4 regions of the Pseudomonas sp. 8(2025) genome follow, and region 1 is predicted to be linked to each of the others. Evidence: predicted binding sites of a transcription regulator. Region 1 holds the regulator's gene; each other region holds the start of a gene.
What was found. Region 1 encodes sigma-54, which starts transcription at its own class of promoters, with help from an activator protein. Its sites were predicted from a motif close to ANTGGCATNNANNTTGCTNT; they were not measured.
Positions count from the first base shown of each region.

Region 2: the regulator sigma-54 is predicted to act here: its motif matches at 2,331-2,350, upstream of ACUXVH_RS29960 (pilin).
Region 3: the regulator sigma-54 is predicted to act here: its motif matches at 2,104-2,123, upstream of flgB (flagellar basal body rod protein FlgB).
Region 4: the regulator sigma-54 is predicted to act here: its motif matches at 2,777-2,796, upstream of glnA (glutamate--ammonia ligase).

Region 1 is NZ_JBQOIE010000003.1:410,785-415,612, reverse strand. It holds gene ACUXVH_RS08775 (ZIP family metal transporter) at 1-177, shown strand, start outside; gene ACUXVH_RS08770 (HPr family phosphocarrier protein) at 207-479, opposite strand; gene rapZ (RNase adapter RapZ) at 496-1,353, opposite strand; gene ptsN (PTS IIA-like nitrogen regulatory protein PtsN) at 1,356-1,820, opposite strand; gene hpf (ribosome hibernation-promoting factor, HPF/YfiA family) at 1,833-2,138, opposite strand; gene ACUXVH_RS08750 (RNA polymerase factor sigma-54) at 2,264-3,757, opposite strand; gene lptB (LPS export ABC transporter ATP-binding protein) at 3,940-4,665, opposite strand; gene lptA (lipopolysaccharide transport periplasmic protein LptA) at 4,665-4,828, opposite strand, start outside.
Region 2 is NZ_JBQOIE010000027.1:8,242-13,069, reverse strand. It holds gene ACUXVH_RS29970 (DUF748 domain-containing protein) at 1-1,071, shown strand, start outside; gene ACUXVH_RS29965 (BON domain-containing protein) at 1,283-1,639, opposite strand; gene ACUXVH_RS29960 (pilin) at 1,868-2,284, opposite strand; gene ACUXVH_RS29955 (type II secretion system F family protein) at 2,614-3,831, shown strand; gene ACUXVH_RS29950 (prepilin peptidase) at 3,834-4,706, shown strand; gene coaE (dephospho-CoA kinase) at 4,703-4,828, shown strand, end outside.
Region 3 is NZ_JBQOIE010000019.1:77,565-82,392, reverse strand. It holds gene flgA (flagellar basal body P-ring formation chaperone FlgA) at 1-34, opposite strand, end outside; gene ACUXVH_RS27730 (chemotaxis protein CheV) at 110-1,042, shown strand; gene cheR (protein-glutamate O-methyltransferase CheR) at 1,086-1,913, shown strand; gene flgB (flagellar basal body rod protein FlgB) at 2,165-2,572, shown strand; gene flgC (flagellar basal body rod protein FlgC) at 2,576-3,019, shown strand; gene flgD (flagellar hook assembly protein FlgD) at 3,035-3,763, shown strand; gene flgE (flagellar hook protein FlgE) at 3,793-4,828, shown strand, end outside.
Region 4 is NZ_JBQOIE010000002.1:409,314-414,141, forward strand. It holds gene typA (translational GTPase TypA) at 1-968, opposite strand, end outside; gene thiI (tRNA uracil 4-sulfurtransferase ThiI) at 1,108-2,562, opposite strand; gene glnA (glutamate--ammonia ligase) at 2,894-4,300, shown strand; gene ACUXVH_RS05720 (chorismate mutase) at 4,437-4,828, shown strand, end outside.

The DNA.
Region 1 (4,828 bases):
AGCCTGGCGCAGGTATTGCTGCCCCTGGGCCTGGCCCTGGCGGCGGGGGCGATGCTGCTGGTGGTCACTCATGAAGTGATTCCGGAGTCGCGTCGCAATGGCCATGACAAGCTTGCCAGCCTTGGCCTGTGTATCGGTTTCTGCCTGATGATGGTCATGGATACGGCACTCGCCTGAGAGCCGTATGGTGAGGGGCCCGCCCGGGCCTACTCGCCTTCGTCGAAGAAGTTGTTGATCAGTGCCACCAGCGCATCCATCGCTTCCTGTTCCTGCTCGCCTTCGGTCTTCAGGTGGATCCTGGTGCCCTTGCCGGCGGCCAGCATCATCATGGCCATGATGCTTTTGCCATCGACCATGGAATCCGGGGTCCTGCCGGCGCGGATCTGGCAGGGAAACTGCCCGGCCACGCCGACGAACTTGGCCGAGGCACGGGCATGCAGGCCCAGTTTATTGATGATCTCGATTTCCAGAGCTGGCATCGCGGGGTAGATCCTTTCAGCTAAGGTCGCGGTGGCGAACCTGGACGTTCTTCAGGGATTTTTGCAGGACCTGGCCCAGGCGCTCGGTCAGGTACACGGAGCGGTGGTGCCCGCCGGTGCAGCCGATGGCGATGGTCACATAGGCGCGGTTGCTGGCGGCAAAGCGTGGCAGCCATTTGAGCAGGTAGCTGGAGATGTCCTGGAACATTTCCTCGACATCGGGTTGCGCCGCCAGATACTCGGCCACGGGCGCATCCAGGCCTGATTGGGCGCGCAACTCGGGCTTCCAATACGGGTTGGGCAGGCAGCGCACGTCGAACACCAGGTCTGCATCTACCGGCATGCCGCGCTTGAAGCCGAAGGACTCCACCAGGAACGCGGTACCGGGTTCCGGCTGGTTCAACAGTCGCAGCTTGATGGTGTCGCGCAGTTGGTAAAGGTTCAGGTTGGTGGTGTTGACCTTGAGATCGGCCAGGTCGACGATCGGCCCCAGCAGTTGGGTTTCATCGTGGATGGCTTCGGCCAGGGAGCGGTTGGCGCTGCTCAGCGGGTGGCGCCGACGGGTCTCGGAGAAGCGCTTGAGCAGGGTCTCTTCGTCGGCATCCAGGTACAGCACGTCGCACTGGATATGCCGGCTGCGTACTTCTTCCAGCAATTCGGGGAAGCGCGACAGATGACTGGGCAGGTTGCGGGCATCGATGGATACCGCCACCAGCGGTTGCGCCAGTTCGGTGTGGATCAACGCACGTTCAGCCAATTCCGGCAGCAAGCCGGCTGGCAGGTTGTCGATGCAGTAGTAGCCGTGGTCCTCGAGAACATCGAGGGCGGTGCTTTTACCTGAGCCGGAGCGGCCGCTGACGATGATCAAACGCATGATTACTGACCGTTTTGCTCGTCCAGAACGACCTGATACAAGGCTTCGTTGCTGGTGGCGCTGCGCAGCCGGTCACGGACTTCCTTGCGATCGAGCATGCTGGCGATCTGCCGGAGCAGTTCCAGGTGTGCATCGGTCGCGGCTTCCGGAACCAGCAGGACGAACAGCAGGTCGACCGGTGCGCCATCAATGGCGTCGAAATCGATCGGAGCGTCCAGGTGCATCAGCGCACTGATGGGCGACTCGCAGCCTTTGAGGCGGCAGTGGGGAATGGCGATGCCGTTGCCAAAACCGGTGGAACCGAGTTTTTCACGGGCAATCAGGCTCTCGAAGACATCCTGCATCTCCAGATCAGGCACTTCACGGCTGATCAGGTTGGCAATTTGTTCGAGGGCGCGTTTTTTACTGCCGCCCGGCACGTTCACCAGGGAACGGCCGGGGGTCAGGATGCTTTCAAGTCGGATCATGGGAGGGGAGTGTTAGCGACCCGTGCCTTGGAGAAGGTGGAGTTGCTTTTCCTTATGCTTTTTCAGTTGGCGGTCAAGCTTGTCCGTGAGCAGGTCGATTGCGGCATACATATCGTCATGTTCTGCGTTGGCAACGACCTCCCCACCGTGGATGTGCAGGGTGGCTTCGATTTTCTGCTTCAGCTTCTCGACAGCCATGGTGACCTGCACATTGGTAATCTTGTCGAAGTGCCTCTCCAGCCGGTCGAGTTTTTCGCCGATGTAGACGCGCAGGGGTTCAGTCACTTCGAGTTGGTGTCCACTGATGTTGACTTGCATACAGCTTCTCCTTCGTTGCCAGTGCATAACGCGGCAGGCTGGGTTGCCTGCCACCTAGACTACGTTTGAAAACGACACCGGGCCCTTTTCAAACACACTCTGAAACGCTGTGGCCAGCCCTGCGGCTACATCAACCGCTTACGTTCGCTGGAAGGCGCGATCCCAAGGGATTCGCGGTACTTGGCGACGGTACGACGGGCTACCTGAATGCCTTGTGCCTCCAGTAAACCAGCGATCTTGCTGTCACTCAACGGCTTTTTCTGATTTTCCGCGGCCACCAATTTTTTGATGATCGCGCGGATCGCCGTGGACGAGCATTCACCGCCTTCCGAAGTGCTGACGTGGCTGGAGAAAAAGTATTTCAGCTCATATATGCCGCGTGGGGTATGCATGAATTTTTGCGTGGTCACCCGGGAAATCGTCGATTCGTGCATGCCCACCGCCTCGGCGATATCGTGCAGAACCAGCGGCTTCATCGCTTCATCGCCATATTCGAGAAAGCCGCGCTGGTGCTCGACGATCTGGGTGGCGACCTTCATCAGGGTTTCATTGCGGCTTTGCAGGCTCTTGATGAACCAGCGGGCTTCCTGCAACTGGTTGCGCATGAAGGTGTTGTCGGCGCTGGTGTCGGCGCGGCGTACAAAACCGGCGTACTGGGCGTTGACCCGCAGGCGCGGCACGGATTCCTGGTTCAGTTCCACCAGCCAGCGCTCGTTGTCCTTGCGCACTATGACGTCCGGGACCACGTATTCGGCTTCGCTGGATTCGATCTGCGAACCGGGGCGGGGGTTGAGGCTCTGCACCAGCTCGATGACCTGGCGCAGCTCATCTTCCTTGAGCTTCATGCGCCGCATCAGCTGGCTGTAGTCGCGGCTGCCCAGGAGGTCGATGTAGTCACTGACCAGGCGCTGGGCCTCGCCCAGCCAGGGCGTTTTCGCCGGCAGCTGGCGCAGTTGCAGCAACAGGCACTCGCCCAGGTTGCGGGCGCCGATGCCCGCGGGTTCGAATTGCTGGATGCGGTGCAGGACGGCTTCTATCTCGTCCAGTTCGATGTCCAGTTCCGGATCGAAGGCTTCGAGGATCTCCTCGAGGGTTTCGTCCAGGTAGCCCTGATTGTTGATGCAATCGATCAGGGTCACGGCGATCAGGCGGTCGGTGTCCGACATCGGCGCCAGGTTCAGTTGCCAGAGCAGGTGGCTCTGCAGGCTCTCGCCCGCGGAAGTGCGGGTGGTGAAGTCCCACTCGTCGTCATCGCTGCTGGGCAGGCTGCTGGCGCTGGTCTGGTATACGTCTTCCCAGGCGGTGTCGACCGGCAGTTCATTGGGGATGCGCTCGTTCCACTCACCGTCCTCGAGGTTGTCCACCGTGGGGGCGGTTTCCTGGTAGGAGGGCTCCTGGATCTCGGTATTGGGTTTGGACTCGGTGTTGTCGGCCAGGGGGTCGCTGTTGTCGAAGTCGTCGCCTTCTTCCTGGCGTTCGAGCATCGGGTTGGACTCCAGGGCTTCCTGGATTTCCTGTTGCAGGTCCAGGGTCGACAATTGGAGCAGGCGGATGGCCTGTTGCAGCTGCGGTGTCATCGTCAGCTGCTGGCCCATTCTAAGGACTAGCGATGGTTTCATGGCAGGGGCTTAACACCTTATTTGCCGGCGCACATGCGCCATCCACTACAGGGCGCCGGAGCGCCAAACATAAGCAAATTATATGCCTGAAACTGAAGTGTTTGCCTAGAGCGCTGTAACAATAAAGTTTGTAGGGTTTTATTGTTCCCGGCGCCCTGGCGTCCAGCCCAACACATCAGCCCTTACAGGCGGAACTCATGGCCCAGATAGACTTCCTTGACCAGTTCGTTGGCCAGGATGGTCTCGGAGTCGCCTTCGGCGATCAGTTGCCCGTCGTTGACGATGTAGGCGGTCTCACAGATGTCCAGGGTTTCCCGGACGTTGTGGTCGGTGATCAGCACCCCGATGCCCTTGGCCTTGAGGTGGTGGATGATCTGCTTGATATCGCCCACCGAGATCGGGTCGACACCGGCGAAGGGTTCGTCCAGCAGGATGAACTTGGGCGCGGTGGCCAGGGCCCGGGCGATCTCCACACGGCGCCGCTCACCACCGGACAGGCTCATGCCGAGGTTGTCGCGGATGTGGTTGATGTGGAATTCCTGCAGCAGGCTTTCCAGTTCCTGGCGACGGCCGGCCTTGTCGAGCTCCTTGCGGGTCTCGAGGATGGCCATGATGTTGTCGGCCACCGACAGCTTGCGAAAGATCGAGGCTTCCTGGGGCAGGTAGCCGATACCGGCGCGTGCGCGACCGTGCATCGGTTGGTGGCTGACATCCAGGTCGTCGATCAGGACGCGGCCCTGATCGGCCTGGACCAGGCCGACGATCATGTAGAAGCAGGTGGTCTTGCCGGCGCCGTTGGGGCCGAGCAGGCCGACGATCTGACCGCTGTCGATGGACAGGCTGACATCACGCACGACCTGGCGGCTCTTGTAGCTCTTGGCCAGATGCTGAGCTTTCAGAGTTGCCATTACTGGGCCTTTTGCTCGTCGGTTTTCTTTTTCGGCTGGATGACCATGTCGATCCGCGGACGCGGCGCGGTAACCGAGCTGCCATTGGCGCGACCGGCGTTGGCAACCTGCTTGACGGTGTCGTAGACGATCTTCTCGCCTTCGGTGGTATTGCCGTCGTTGA
Region 2 (4,828 bases), on a different contig from region 1:
GCCAAGCCGGCAGACGTGGACGTCAAGGGCAAGGTCGACCGCTATGCGCCGGTGACCATCAAGGGCAGCGTCAACCCGTTCGATCCGATGGCCGCCCTGGATATCGCCACCAGCTTCAAACGAGTGGAACTGACCACCCTGACCCCCTACTCCGGGAAATTCGCCGGTTTCCGCATCCGCAAGGGCCGGCTCAACCTCGACCTGCACTACATGATCACCAAGGGCCAGCTCAAGGCCGAGAACAAACTGGTGGTCGAGCAGTTGCAACTGGGGGAAAAGGTCGACAGCCCGGACGCCGTGGATCTGCCGATCCGCCTGGCAGTGGCCTTGCTGAAAGATACGGACGGCAAGATCTCCATCGAGCTGCCTATCTCCGGTGATTTGAACAACCCGCAGTTCAGCGTGATGCCGATTGTCTGGCAGACCCTGCGCAATCTGGTGCTGCGCGCCGCCCAGGCACCCTTCAAGTTCATTGGCGGGCTGGTCAGCGGTGGTGGCTCGGAAGACCTGAGCAACGTGTCCTTCGCTCCAGGCTCCAGCGACCTGAGCAAGGAATCCGAGTCGGCCCTGACCACCCTGGCCAAGGCGCTCAAGGAGCGTCCGACCCTGCGCCTGGAAATCGAAGGTACCAGCGCCCAGAGCAGTGACGGCCCGCTGATCGCCGAGCAGCGGCTGGAGCGCGAATACCAGTACAACTACTACAAGATCCTCCAGCGCCGCGGTGACAAGGTCCCCGCCCAGGCGTCCCTGCTGCAGGTTCCCGAGGGCGAAAAGGCCCCTCTGCTGGAAGGCATCTACCGCACCCGCCTGAAACAGCAGCCGCCGGCGGAATGGACCCAGCTCAGCCGCGACGAACGCAGCGCCAAGCTGCGTGAAGGTTTGATCAAGTTCTGGAGCAGCAGCGACGTGCTGTTGCGACAACTGGGTCAGGAGCGCGCCAGCAGCATCAAGGACTTCCTGGTGGACAAGGGCCAACTGGCCGACGACCGGGTCTACTTCATCGATGCCAACCTGGGCCAGGCCGAAAGCGATGGCCGGGTCGTCACCCCGCTGCACCTGGACAGCGAATAAACCTCTCGCGCCGGGCTCCACCCAGCCCGGCCGGTCTCTCCTGCAGCGCCTGCCTTGGCGCCCACAATAGAACAGGCCCCGACACTCAGTGCCGGGGCCTGTAATGATCACGTCCTTGTGATCTTCCGCATGAACCCTTTTGAGAAGCGGCAGACGTATCACTCGGCTCGTCTACCGCACCCTCTCCCTGTCCAGGCGAGAAGCGTGAGTGTTACTCGGCTTTCAGGCCGTCAGCGGAAACTGCCTTGACGCCTTTGATTTTCTTGGTGATGGCCACGGCGGTAGCTTTCTGAGCCTCGGTTACCGCAACAGTGGACGACAGCGAAACAACGCCCTTGTTGGTTTCAACCTTGATGTCGGTGCCAGGAATGCCTTTCTCGGTTACCAGATCGCTTTTCACTTTGGTGGTGATCCAGGTATCGGAGGTGGCCTCTTTGGCCTTGGTCACTTCACCGGCAGCCACCACCATGGGCGACTGGGTGTTTTGAGTGGTCTGCGCAAATGCTGCGTTAGCCATGGTCAGGGTCAGAGCGGTAGCAGTTGCGGCAGCGATAGCGAACTTCTTCATACGAGTAACTCCTGTTCTTTAAGAAAGCCTGCGCCGTGTCCTGGCAACAGGGTTATGAGGGATATTGCAGATGCTGTGCCAAGTCTGGGAGCCTATAAATATTCATAAAAATCAATAAGTTATAAAATCCAAAATAATTCGGCATCATGCAAAATGCATGACTGCCCGCCAATCTGCATGCAAGTTGCGGCTTTTTCAGCGCGGCCTGGCCAATCGTGAAAAGCCTCCTCAAGCCCCCTCCGCACCACAGCCTTTGGGCGCATAGTCGGCCTCCACAGTGGTGGTGCATGTCCATCCTGAAGTCGCCGAACGGGTCAGGGTCAGGGTCTTGTTCAGCACCGGCCCCGGCGCATTGAGCAGGGTGCAGCCAATGCTGCCTTCACCGGTGGCCGCCGTCCCGCCGGCACTCATCCGGCAGTTGGCGGTCTGGGCCGTGCCCCCGGCCAGGGCCAGGGTCGGATCGGTCCCCTGGTTCAGCAGATCCTCGACGTTGACCTTCAGGGCCGACGCCTCGGCCAGGGCGGCAATCACCTTGGCCCGCGCCTGGTACTTGGCATACATCGGCATCGCCACGGTGGCGAGGATGCCGATGATGGCTACCACCACCAGCAATTCGATCAGGGTAAAACCGGATTGATGTTTCATGGGTTGCCTCCTGGCATGGACGAATGTTGCATGAGCACAAAGGCGTGAAGCACAGCCTGTGCCAGGGGATAACCCACGGATTACGTGGCCTGCAGGCGCGATAGCCCATGGCCTTGAGCGCAAGGAGTCGCACAAACTGACAAATTTCGTCAGCCCCTGCCCCTCTCCGGCAGCGCCTCGCCAGCTAGGCTTGGACAGGTGCATGGCGACCCGACAGTCGGCTCGCGCGCCCACCAAGGAACGTCCGGGGGTCAGGGTGATCTATCACCCGTTCGAACACAGCAGGGCGCTTGCGCCTCCCTATCCACCCTTGCACCAAGGATCGAACCATGGCGGTAAAAGCACCCGCGACCAGTGTCTATCTCTGGCACGGCACCGACAGCCAGGGCCGCCCCCTCACCGGAGAACTCAGCGCCGCGACCCCGGCCCTGATCAGGGCGCAATTGCGCAGACAGGGCATCACCCCAACCCGAATCCGACGCAAACCCAAGGGCTGGCTGCGCCTGCATCAGCGAGTAGGGGCACGGGACATTGCCCTGCTCACCCGGCAGCTGGCCACGCTGATGCAGGCCGGGGTGCCGCTGCTGCAATCCTTCGACATCATTGCCGAAAGTTTCGAGCATCCGCAGATGCGCCAACTGCTGGCCAGCCTCAAGCGCGACATCGAGGCCGGCTCCAGCCTGGCCGCGGCATTGCGCAGACAACCGCGCCACTTCGACCCGCTGTACTGCAACCTGGTGGACGCCGGCGAGCAGGCCGGCGCCCTGGATACCCTGCTGGAGAGAGTCGCCACCTATAAGGAAAAGAGCGAGAACCTGAAGGCGCGGCTGAAGAAAGCCATGGTCTATCCCTTGGCGGTGATCGGCGTGGCGGTCGTGGTCAGCAGCATCCTGCTGCTCAAGGTGGTCCCCCAGTTCCAGAGCTTGTTCGCCGGTTTCAATGCCGAGTTGCCACTGCTCACCCAGTGGGTCATCGCTCTGTCACATTTCATCCAGCAGCAGGGGGCGCTGCTGCTGGCCGCCGGTGTGCTGGGCGGGCTTGCGGCGCGCCTGGCCTATCAGCGCTCCCCGAGCTTGCGTGACCGCCTGGATGTCGGCCTTTTGCACATGCCCCTGGCCGGGCCACTGCTGCATAAATCCGCGGTGGCCCGCTACGCACGGACCCTGGCCACCACCTTCGCCGCCGGCGTTCCCCTGGTGCAGGCCCTGGATTCAGTGGCTGGAGCCAGCGGCAACCCTGTCTTCAGGCAAGCGGTGCAACGGATCCGCCAGCAGGTCGCCGCCGGCATGCAATTGAACTTTGCCATGCGCGCCAGCGGGGTCTTCCCGACCATGGCGATCCAGATGACCGCCATCGGCGAAGAGTCCGGAACCCTGGATCATCTGCTGGAAAAAGTCGCGATCCATTACGAGGTCGAGGTGGACAACCTGGTGGACAGCCTGACCAGCCTCATGGAGCCGTTGATCATGGTGGTCCTGGGGGGTATCGTCGGCGCCCTGGTGGTTGCCATGTACCTGCCTATCTTCCAACTCGGTACAGCGATCTGAACATGCCCCTGACTGACGCCCTCACTCTCTACCCCATGGCCTTCGTGGCTGCGGCCCTGGTATTGGGCCTGATCGTCGGCAGCTTTCTCAACGTGCTGGTGTGGCGCCTGCCGAAAATGCTCGAACGCGACTGGCGAGCCCAGGCCCGCGACGTGCTGGGGCTGGAGCCGGAACCTGTGGCTGCGCCCTACAACCTGATGCTGCCGCACTCCCAGTGCCCGCACTGTGCGCAGCCGATCCGCCCCTGGGAAAACATTCCGCTGCTCAGTTACCTGTGGCTACGTGGCCGCTGCGCCCACTGCAATAGCTCCATCAGCCCGCGCTACCCGTTGACCGAACTGGCCTGCGGGCTGATCTCGGGTTTTATCGCCTGGCACTTCGGCTTCGGCTGGGCGGCCGGGCTGATGCTGATCCTCAGTTGGGGGCTGCTGGCAATGAGCCTGATCGACGCCGATCACCAGCTGCTGCCGGATGTGCTGGTGCTGCCACTGTTATGGCTGGGGCTGATCGCCAACAGCTTCAGCCTGCTGATCAGCCTGGAGGATGCGCTGTGGGGGACGGTGATCGGCTACCTGTTCCTGTGGTCGGTGTTCTGGCTGTTCAAGCTGCTGACCGGCAAGGAGGGCATGGGCCACGGTGATTTCAAGCTGCTGGCCCTGTTCGGGGCCTGGGGCGGCTGGCAGATCCTGCCGCTGACCCTGCTACTGTCATCCCTGTTGGGGGCGATTCTCGGCACGATCCTGCTGCGCCTGCGCCGGGAAAAGACTTCGACGCCAATCCCCTTTGGACCCTTTCTGGCCATTGCCGGCTGGATTGCCTTGCTCTGGGGTGGTCAAATAACCGACTTCTATCTGCAGTTTGTCGGTTTCCAATGACTCGCTCCGTTAACACACCCTGGACCCTCGGCCTGACCGGCGGCATCGGCAGCGGCAAAAGTGCCGCCGCCCAGCACTTCATCGACCTGGGGGTGCATGTGATCGATGCCGATCATGCCGCC
Region 3 (4,828 bases), on a different contig from region 1:
TCAGGCGTCGGAAAAATGTCGTTTTGGCGTTCATAACAGTTAAAAAGCAAGCGCCGTGCCGTTTAGCAATGAGCGTGCGTCGGATCTTAAAGCTTTGGGGAGTCTGGGCATGGCTGGTGTAATGGATTCGGTGAACCAGCGCACGCAATTGGTTGGGCAGAATCGACTAGAGTTGTTGCTGTTCCGTCTGGACGGTGGACAGCTCTACGGGATCAACGTATTCAAGGTTCGCGAGGTGCTGCAATGCCCTAAGCTGACCCTGATGCCCAAATCCAGTCCTGTGGTGTGCGGTGTCGCGAATATACGAGGGGCAACCATTCCGATCCTGGATCTGGCAATGGCCACGGGTTCTGGTGGCCTGCAGGACCAGAGCAATCCGTTCGTCATCATCACTGAGTACAACACCAAGACCCAGGGGTTCCTGGTGCGCTCGGTGGAGCGCATCGTCAACATGAACTGGGAAGAGATCCATCCGCCGCCCAAGGGGACCGGACGTGATCACTACCTGACGGCGGTCACTCGGGTGGACAACCAGTTGGTGGAAATCATCGACGTGGAGAAGATCCTGGCGGAAGTCGCGCCGACCTCGGAGGCGATCTCGGCAGGAGTGGTGGATGTCGAAACCCAGCACAAGGCTGTTTCCCTGCGGGTGCTGACCGTCGATGACTCGTCGGTGGCACGCAAGCAGGTCACCCGGTGCCTGCAAACCGTAGGTGTCGAGGTAGTGGCATTGAATGATGGCCGGCAAGCGTTGGATTACTTGCGCAAGCTGGTGGACGAGGGCAAGAAGCCGGAAGAGGAATTCCTCATGATGATTTCCGACATCGAAATGCCCGAAATGGACGGTTACACCCTCACGGCCGAGATACGTAATGATCCACGCATGCAAAAGCTGCATATCATCCTGCATACTTCGTTGTCAGGGGTGTTCAATCAGGCGATGGTGAAGAAGGTCGGTGCCGATGACTTCCTTGCCAAGTTCCGCCCTGATGACCTGGCATCCCGGGTAGTCGACCGGATCAAAGCAGCAGATCACAGCTAAGGGCACTCGCCCTGGCGGACATAAGATTTAAGAGGCGGCAGCATTGTCTACGGGTAATTTGGATTTTGAACAGTTCCGGGTCTTCCTGGAAAAAGCCTGTGGTATTTTGCTCGGGGAAAATAAGCAATATCTAGTCTCGAGCCGTCTCAACAAACTGATGGAGCAGCAAGGGATAAAAACCTTGGGTGAGCTGGTCCAGCGGATTCAGACCCAGCCCCGCAGTGGTTTGCGCGAGATGGTCGTGGATGCCATGACGACCAACGAAACCTTGTGGTTTCGCGACACCTACCCATTCGAGGTGTTGAAGAACAAGGTGCTTCCCGAAGCCATCAAGGCCAGTCCCAACCAGCGCTTGCGCATCTGGTCTGCGGCCTGTTCGTCGGGGCAGGAGCCCTACTCGCTGTCGATGTCCATCGATGAGTTCGAGCGTAGCAACATGGGGCAGTTGAAGATGGGGGTGCAGATCGTTGCCACTGATCTGTCCGGGACCATGCTGAACAACTGCAAGACCGGTGAATATGACAGCCTGGCAATTGGGCGTGGCCTGTCGGCCGAGCGCCTGCAGCGTTACTTCGACCCCAAGGGGCCGGGGCGCTGGGTGGTCAAGGCGCCGATCAAGAGCCGCGTGGAGTTCCGCTCGTTCAACTTGCTGGACAGCTACGCAAGTCTCGGCAAGTTCGACATCGTGTTCTGTCGCAATGTGTTGATCTACTTCTCGGCGGAGGTCAAGAAGGACATCCTGATGCGCATTCATAGCACCCTGAAGCCTGGCGGCTACCTGTTCCTGGGGGCTTCCGAAGCCCTCAATGGGCTGCCGGATCATTATCAGATGGTGCAATGCAGTCCGGGCATCATCTACCAGGCCAAGTAGCCAGCAGATCGTCGTACCGAAAAAGGAGGCCATTGGGCCTCCTTTTTTGTGCCTGCAATTATCTGGCGCGCCGGCTGAAAGCGGCAGGGTGGTTGCCGCTTTGCCGGTGTTTCGCGGAAATCCATTGCCGCTTTTCTGGCATTGCCGCCTTGCCGTCGCCGGCAAACCCTTGAAATACGGGGTTTGATGACTTGGCACGCAGCTTGCTATATCCGAGTTACGAAAAATCAGGTCACCCAAAGGTTTCCGCCATGAGCATCAGCTTCGATAAAGCGCTCGGTATCCACGAACAGGCCCTTGGCTTTCGCGCCAAGCGTGCCGAAGTTCTGGCCAACAACATCGCCAACGCCGATACCCCGAACTACAAGGCTCGGGACCTGGACTTCTCTGCTGTGCTTGCCGAGCAGAATCAGAAGGCCCAGAACGGTACCTTCGCGTTGAACATGACCAACAACCGGCATATCGAAGCCCAGGGCTTGAGCAGTGGTGATGAGTCGCTGCTGTATCGCACCCCGATGCAACCTTCGATCGACCAGAACACCGTGGACGCCCAGCTGGAGCAATCGAGCTACGCGCAGAACTCGGTGGATTTCCAGGCTAGCTTCACGCTGCTCAACAGCAAATTCAAAGGGCTGGTAGCAGCCCTGCGCGGAGAGTAATCCATGTCCCTCGCCAGTGTTTTCAATATTGCCGGTAGTGGCATGAGCGCCCAGACCACCCGTCTGAACACCGTCGCCAGTAACATCGCCAACGCCGAGAGCGTCTCGTCGAGCATCGACCAGACCTACCGCGCTCGTCACCCGGTGTTTGCCACCATGTTCCAGGGGGCGCAAAGCGGCGGCAGCGACTCGCTGTTCCAGAACCAGGACGCTGCCGGCCAGGGCGTGCAGGTACTGGGTGTGGTCGAAGACCAGAGCAACCTCGAAGCTCGTTACGAGCCGAACCATCCCGCCGCTGATGCCAAGGGTTATGTCTACTACCCCAACGTCAACGTGGTGGAAGAAATGGCCGACATGATTTCTGCCAGTCGTTCGTTCCAGACCAACGCTGAAATGATGAACACCGCCAAAACCATGATGCAGAAGGTCCTGACCCTGGGTCAGTGATAAGGGGCGAAGACCATGAGCGTTACTGATACCACCAACGCCCCATCCCTCAAGGATATCCTGGCGAATTCGTCGAAAACGACGAGCAATACCAGCGCCGACGGCCTGGCCGCGGCGACCAACAGCGCCACCGGCAAACAGAGCCTGGGCAAGGACGCATTCCTCAAGCTGCTGGTAACCCAGCTGAACAACCAGAACCCGCTGGATCCGCAGGACAACAGTGCGTTCGTTGCCCAGTTGGCGCAGTTCTCCACCCTGGAAGGCATCACCACCCTCAACTCCTCGGTGAATGCGATCACGGGTAACTACAAGTCTTCCCAGGCCTTGCAGGCTTCGTCGCTGGTGGGGCGCTCGGTCATCGTGCAGACCGGCACCACCCAGGTCGACACCAGCAAGAGCATGACCGGTTCGGTCACCGTGCCATCCAGCGTGAACTCGGTCACCGTGACCGTCACCGACAAGGACGGCAATACCGTCAAGACCATCGACATGGGCAGCCAGAAGGCCGGCAACGCCAGCTTTGTCTGGGACGGCACCAAGACTGACGGCACCAAGGCGGATCCGGGCAACTACACCTTCAAGGCCAGCACCACCATCGATGGCAAGGGCACTGATCTGATCACCTACCTGCCGGCCACGGTCAATAGCGTGACCATTAGCCAAACCGGCGGCGAGTTGATGTTGAACCTCGCCGGCATGAGCAGCCCGATTGCCCTGTCCAAAGTACAAACCATTGGTATCTAGAGCCGACTAACCGGCACAAGGAGTGGAATATGTCTTTCAATATCGGCCTTAGCGGTCTCTACGCTGCCAACAAACAGCTGGACGTTACCGGCAACAACATCGCCAACGTCGCTACCACCGGCTTCAAATCCTCCCGTGCGGAATTCGCCGACGTCTATTCGGCCACCAAGCTGGGCAGCGGTACCCAGGTGATTGGTAACGGTGTGCGCCTGGCCAACGTTTCCCAGCAGTTCACCAACGGTGATATCAACAACACCGGTAATGTGCTGGACATGGGCATCCAGGGCCAGGGCTTCTTCGTGCTGAGCACCAACGGCTCCCTGACCTACACCCGCGCCGGTACCTTCAAGACCGACAAGGAAGGCTACATCACCAACAGTGACGGCACTGCCCGCCTGCAAGGTTATGCGGTCGATGCCAACGGCAAGATCATCAACGGTGTGCTGACCGACCTGCGGATCGATACTTCGAACCTGGCGCCAAAGCCAACCGACTCGATCTCCTCGACGATCAACCTGAACTCCGATTCGACGCCGATCGATGTGGGTGCGACCACTCCGGCCTATGTGTTCAATCCGACCGACAACACCACCTACACCAAGCAGTTCAGCACGCCTGTGTATGACACCCAGGGCAACAAGCACGTCATGGATCAGTACATGATCAAGACGCCGAACGCCAATGAGTGGCAAACCTACACGCTGATTGATGGTCGCAACCCGGACGGTACTGCATTCACCATGGCCAACCAGTCGCCGATCACCATGAAGTTCGACTCGTCGGGCAAGCTCAGCAGCATGACCCCGCCAGCTGCGCCTGGGACCACGCCGTATACCATTACCGGTAACAGCATTGTCATGTCGGCTGCGGCCTGGACCCCGGGTACCGTCACTAACGGCGTGTTCACTCCCAATGGCGCCAAGCCTGCACCTAACGGTGTCAGCATCGACATGACCAAAACCGGTTCGGTGTTTGGCGAAAGCACCCGCTCGGTGATCGCGCAGAACGGCTACTCCACTGGCCAGATCAGCAGCCTGACCATCGATGGCACCGGTGTGATGCTGG
Region 4 (4,828 bases), on a different contig from region 1:
CCTTCTTTACCGCAGAATGGCGAGTCGTTGACCTGGAAGGTCATGGAAACGGTTGGCTCGTCGACGGTCAGCGGCTTCATCGCTTCAACAGCGGTCGGGTCGCACAGGGTGTCGGAGATGAACAGCTCGTCGAAACCGCTGATGCAGACGATGTCGCCGGCAGCGGCTTCTTCAACGTCTACGCGGTGCAGACCGTGGTGGCCCATCAGCTTGAGGATACGACCGTTGCGGCGCTTGCCGTCGACGTCGATGGCCACTACCGGGGTGTTGGGCTTGACGCGACCGCGAGCGATACGGCCAACGCCGATCACACCCAGGAAGCTGTTGTAGTCCAGAGCGGAGATCTGCATCTGGAACGGACCGTCACGGTCAACGCTTGGCGCTGGCACGTTGTCGACGATCGACTGGTAAAGCGGGGTCATGTCTTCGGCCATTTCGGTGTGGTCCAGACCGGCGATGCCGTTCAGGGCCGAGGCGTAGACGACTTTGAAGTCCAGCTGTTCTTCGGTGGCGCCCAGGTTGTCGAACAGGTCGAAGATCTGGTCCAGAACCCAGTCAGGACGCGCGCCCGGGCGGTCGACCTTGTTGATCACCACGATTGGACGCAGGCCGGCTTCGAAAGCCTTCTTGGTCACGAAACGGGTTTGCGGCATAGGGCCGTCTTGAGCGTCGACCAGCAGCAGCACGGAGTCGACCATGGACATTACGCGCTCAACTTCGCCGCCGAAGTCGGCGTGGCCCGGGGTGTCCACGATGTTGATGTGGTAGCCGTTCCAGTTGATGGCGGTGTTTTTCGCCAGGATGGTAATGCCGCGCTCTTTTTCCTGGTCGTTGGAGTCCATCACGCGCTCGTCGTTGAGCTCGTTGCGTTCCAGGGTGCCGGATTGACGCAGGAGTTTGTCTACCAGGGTGGTCTTACCATGGTCAACGTGGGCAATGATGGCGATGTTGCGTAGATTTTCGATCACTTGTGTATCTCGATCAGAGGATTCGGTGTGCTGACAAATGCTGGCAGCGATTAACAATAGATTCAGGCCTGGCCGTTACAGCTGGACGGCGGCGTCGGGGGGCCGGTGACGCAAGCCACAGGCGAACATCCCCGGGCACTTAGCTCGGTCTATAAACGCGCACATTGGCATGTCCCTCACTGAGCAGATGGTGAGCATGCAGGCGACTCATGACGCCTTTGTCGCAATACAGCAGGTACTGGCGCGTAGGGTCCAGTTCCTTGAAGCGGGCGTTCAATGCATAGAACGGCAGCGCTTTTACTTCGATGCCCGCGAGCTCCAGCGGCTGGTCTTCCTCGGCATCCGGATGACGGATGTCGATGACGATCTGACCGGCCAGCGCCTCACTGACTTCTTCAATCTGTACATCCTGGCCCAACTCGTCGATCACCCGATCGATCGGCACCAGTTTGGCCCGCTCGATCGCACGCTCGAGCACCGCCATATCGAATTCTTTCTCTTCATGCTCGACGCGATGGCGCTTGGCATGGGTCTTGGGGTTCACCGAGATGACCCCGCAGTACTCCGGCATGTGCTTGGCGAAGTCGGCGGTGCCGATCTCCACGGCCAGGTCGATGATGTCCTGCTTGTGGCTGGCGATCAGGGGGCGCAGTACCAGTTTCTCGGTCACGCAGTCGATCACCGACAGGTTCGGCAGGGTCTGGCTGGACACCTGGGAAATCGCCTCGCCGGTCACCAGCGCGTCGATGTGCAGGCGGTCGGCGATGCTCGACGCGGCACGCAACATCATACGCTTCAAAATGACGCCCATATGACTGTTGTCGACTTTACCGAGGATTTCCCCGAGCACTTCCTCGAACGGCACGCTGACGAACAGCACGCGCTGGGAGCTGCCGTACTTCTTCCATATATAGTGCGCGACTTCCATCACGCCCAGTTCATGGGCACGCCCGCCCAGGTTGAAGAAGCAGAAATGCCCCATCAGGCCGCGGCGCATGATCTGGTACGCCGCCACCGTGGAATCGAAACCGCCGGACATCAGGACCAGGGTCTGTTCCAGGGCGCCCAGCGGGTAGCCGCCGATGCCGTTGTGCTGGCTGTGGATCACGAACAACCGTTGGTCGCGAATTTCCATCCGCACTTCGATTTCAGGCTCTTTCAGGGAAATTCCGGCGGCACCGCACTGCCGACGCAGTTGGCTGCCGACGTATTTTTCCACGTCCATGGAGCTGAATTCATGCTTGCCGGCACGCTTGCAGCGCACGGCAAAAACCTTCCCCGGGAGGGCTTCGCCAAAGTGCTGCTTGCACTTGGCGACGATGTCGTCGAAGTCGCCCAGAGGGTACTCGTCGACCTGCAGGAAATGCGCGATGCCGGGCATGCAGCTCAGGCGCTCGGTCATGTCCTTCAGGGCCTTGGGCTCGCTGACGGCGGTTTCCAGCTCGAGGTTGTCCCACACACCATTGACCACCACGGCCGGGTCCAGGTCGCGGAGCACGGCACGGATGTTCTTCGCCAACTGACGGATGAAACGCGTCCGAACCGGGCGGCTCTTGATGGTGATTTCCGGGAAAACTTTAACGATTAGTTTCATGAAAACAGCGCGCGCTGGGCCAGCCGAAAAAGGGGGGCGCGGATTATAGCGGAAATTGCTCAAGGTTTAACCAGTTTATGTGCAGAAGGTTTTCGATGCACCAAAACGGGTCATTTATTGGCAAAGACGCTACATTGCAGTGCGCCGAATGCCGGCATTCAACCCAATACGTCGCAGAAAGCGTGATTTTGGGGCAGAAAACCCATCTCGGGGCACTGGCATGCAATTTGCTCCCTTGTGAGGCAGGTTGCCATGGCAGAGTATTCGCGCCGGCATCACCCACATTCTAAGGGCACTCCAACACCAAGCCCGAAGCCACCCGGAGGACACTATGTCGAAGTCGGTTCAACTCATCAAAGATCATGACGTCAAATGGATTGATCTGCGCTTCACTGACACCAAGGGCACTCAACATCACGTGACCATGCCGGCTCGTGATGCGCTGGATGAAGACTTCTTCGAAGCTGGCAAGATGTTCGACGGCTCCTCCATCGCTGGCTGGAAAGGCATCGAAGCCTCCGACATGATCCTGATGCCGGACGACGAAACCGCCGTACTGGACCCGTTCACCGAAGAACCGACCCTGATCCTGGTGTGCGACATCATCGAACCTTCGAGCATGCAGGGTTACGATCGTGACCCACGTGCCATCGCCAAGCGCGCCGAAGAGCACCTGAAAGCCACCGGTATCGGCGACACCGTATTCGCCGGCCCAGAGCCAGAGTTCTTCATCTTCGACCAGGTGAAATTCAAGTCCGACATCTCCGGCTCCATGTTCAAGATCTACTCCGAACAAGGTTCGTGGATGTCCGACCAGGACATCGAAGGCGGTAACAAGGGCCACCGTCCAGGCGTCAAGGGCGGCTACTTCCCGGTTCCACCGTTCGACCACGACCACGAAATCCGTACCTCCATGTGCAACGCACTGGAAGAAATGGGCCTGACCGTCGAAGTTCACCACCACGAAGTGGCGACTGCCGGCCAGAACGAAATCGGCGTCAAGTTCAACACCCTGGTGAAGAAGGCCGACGAAACCCAGACCCTGAAGTACGTGGTGCACAACGTGGCTGACGCCTACGGCCGCACTGCCACCTTCATGCCCAAGCCTCTGTACGGCGACAACGGCTCGGGCATGCACGTCCACATGTCGATCTGGAAAGACGGCAAGAACACCTTCGCAGGTGAAGGCTATGCCGGCCTGTCCGATACCGCCCTGTACTTCATCGGCGGCATCATCAAGCACGGTAAGGCCCTGAACGGCTTCACCAACCCGGCGACCAACTCCTACAAGCGTCTGGTGCCAGGCTTCGAAGCCCCGGTCATGCTGGCCTACTCGGCGCGCAACCGCTCCGCTTCGATCCGTATTCCTTACGTGTCGAGCCCTAAGGCCCGCCGTATCGAAGCCCGTTTCCCGGACCCGGCTGCCAACCCGTACCTGGCCTTCGCTGCCCTGCTGATGGCCGGCCTGGACGGCATCCAGAACAAGATCCACCCTGGCGACGCTGCTGACAAAAACCTGTACGACCTGCCGCCTGAAGAGGCCAAAGAGATCCCACAAGTTTGCGGCAGCCTGAAGGAAGCCCTGGAAGAGCTGGACAAAGGTCGTGCGTTCCTGACCAAAGGCGGCGTTTTCAGCGACGACTTCATCGACGCCTACATCGCCCTGAAAAGCGAAGAAGAAATCAAGGTACGTACCTTCGTACACCCACTGGAATACGAGCTGTACTACAGCTGCTGATCCGGTAACGCCGGCGCAAGCCGCGTGATCAAGAGGCCTCCTTCGGGAGGCCTTTTTTATGCCCGCGCATTTGCCCTGCCCGGGGTGGTTGCGTGCATCATGGGCGCCGTCTCCCCATCAGCAGCCGAGCCCGCCCATGACTTCGCGCCTCAACCTGTGCCTCGCCCTGACTTGCAGCCTGTTCGCCACCGCCGCCTGCGCCAGTGACGCCCCGCCCGCCCTCGCCCCGCTGCTGCAGAGCATCGGCGAACGCCTGGCGATTGCCGATCAGGTGGCCCTGAGCAAATGGGACAGCCACAAGGCCGTGGAAGACCGCCCGCGGGAACAACAGGTGATCGCCGGGGCAACCGCCCAGGCCGCAACCTATCACTTGAGCGAAGAAACGGTTGGGCAGTTCTTCGCCGCCCAGATCGAAGCCAACAAGCTGGTGCAATACGCCCGACTCTCGACCTGGCACTTGCAAGGCCGGGCACCGGACACTCCGCGCCAGGACCTGGCCGGGCAGATCCGCCCCCAACTTGATCAGTT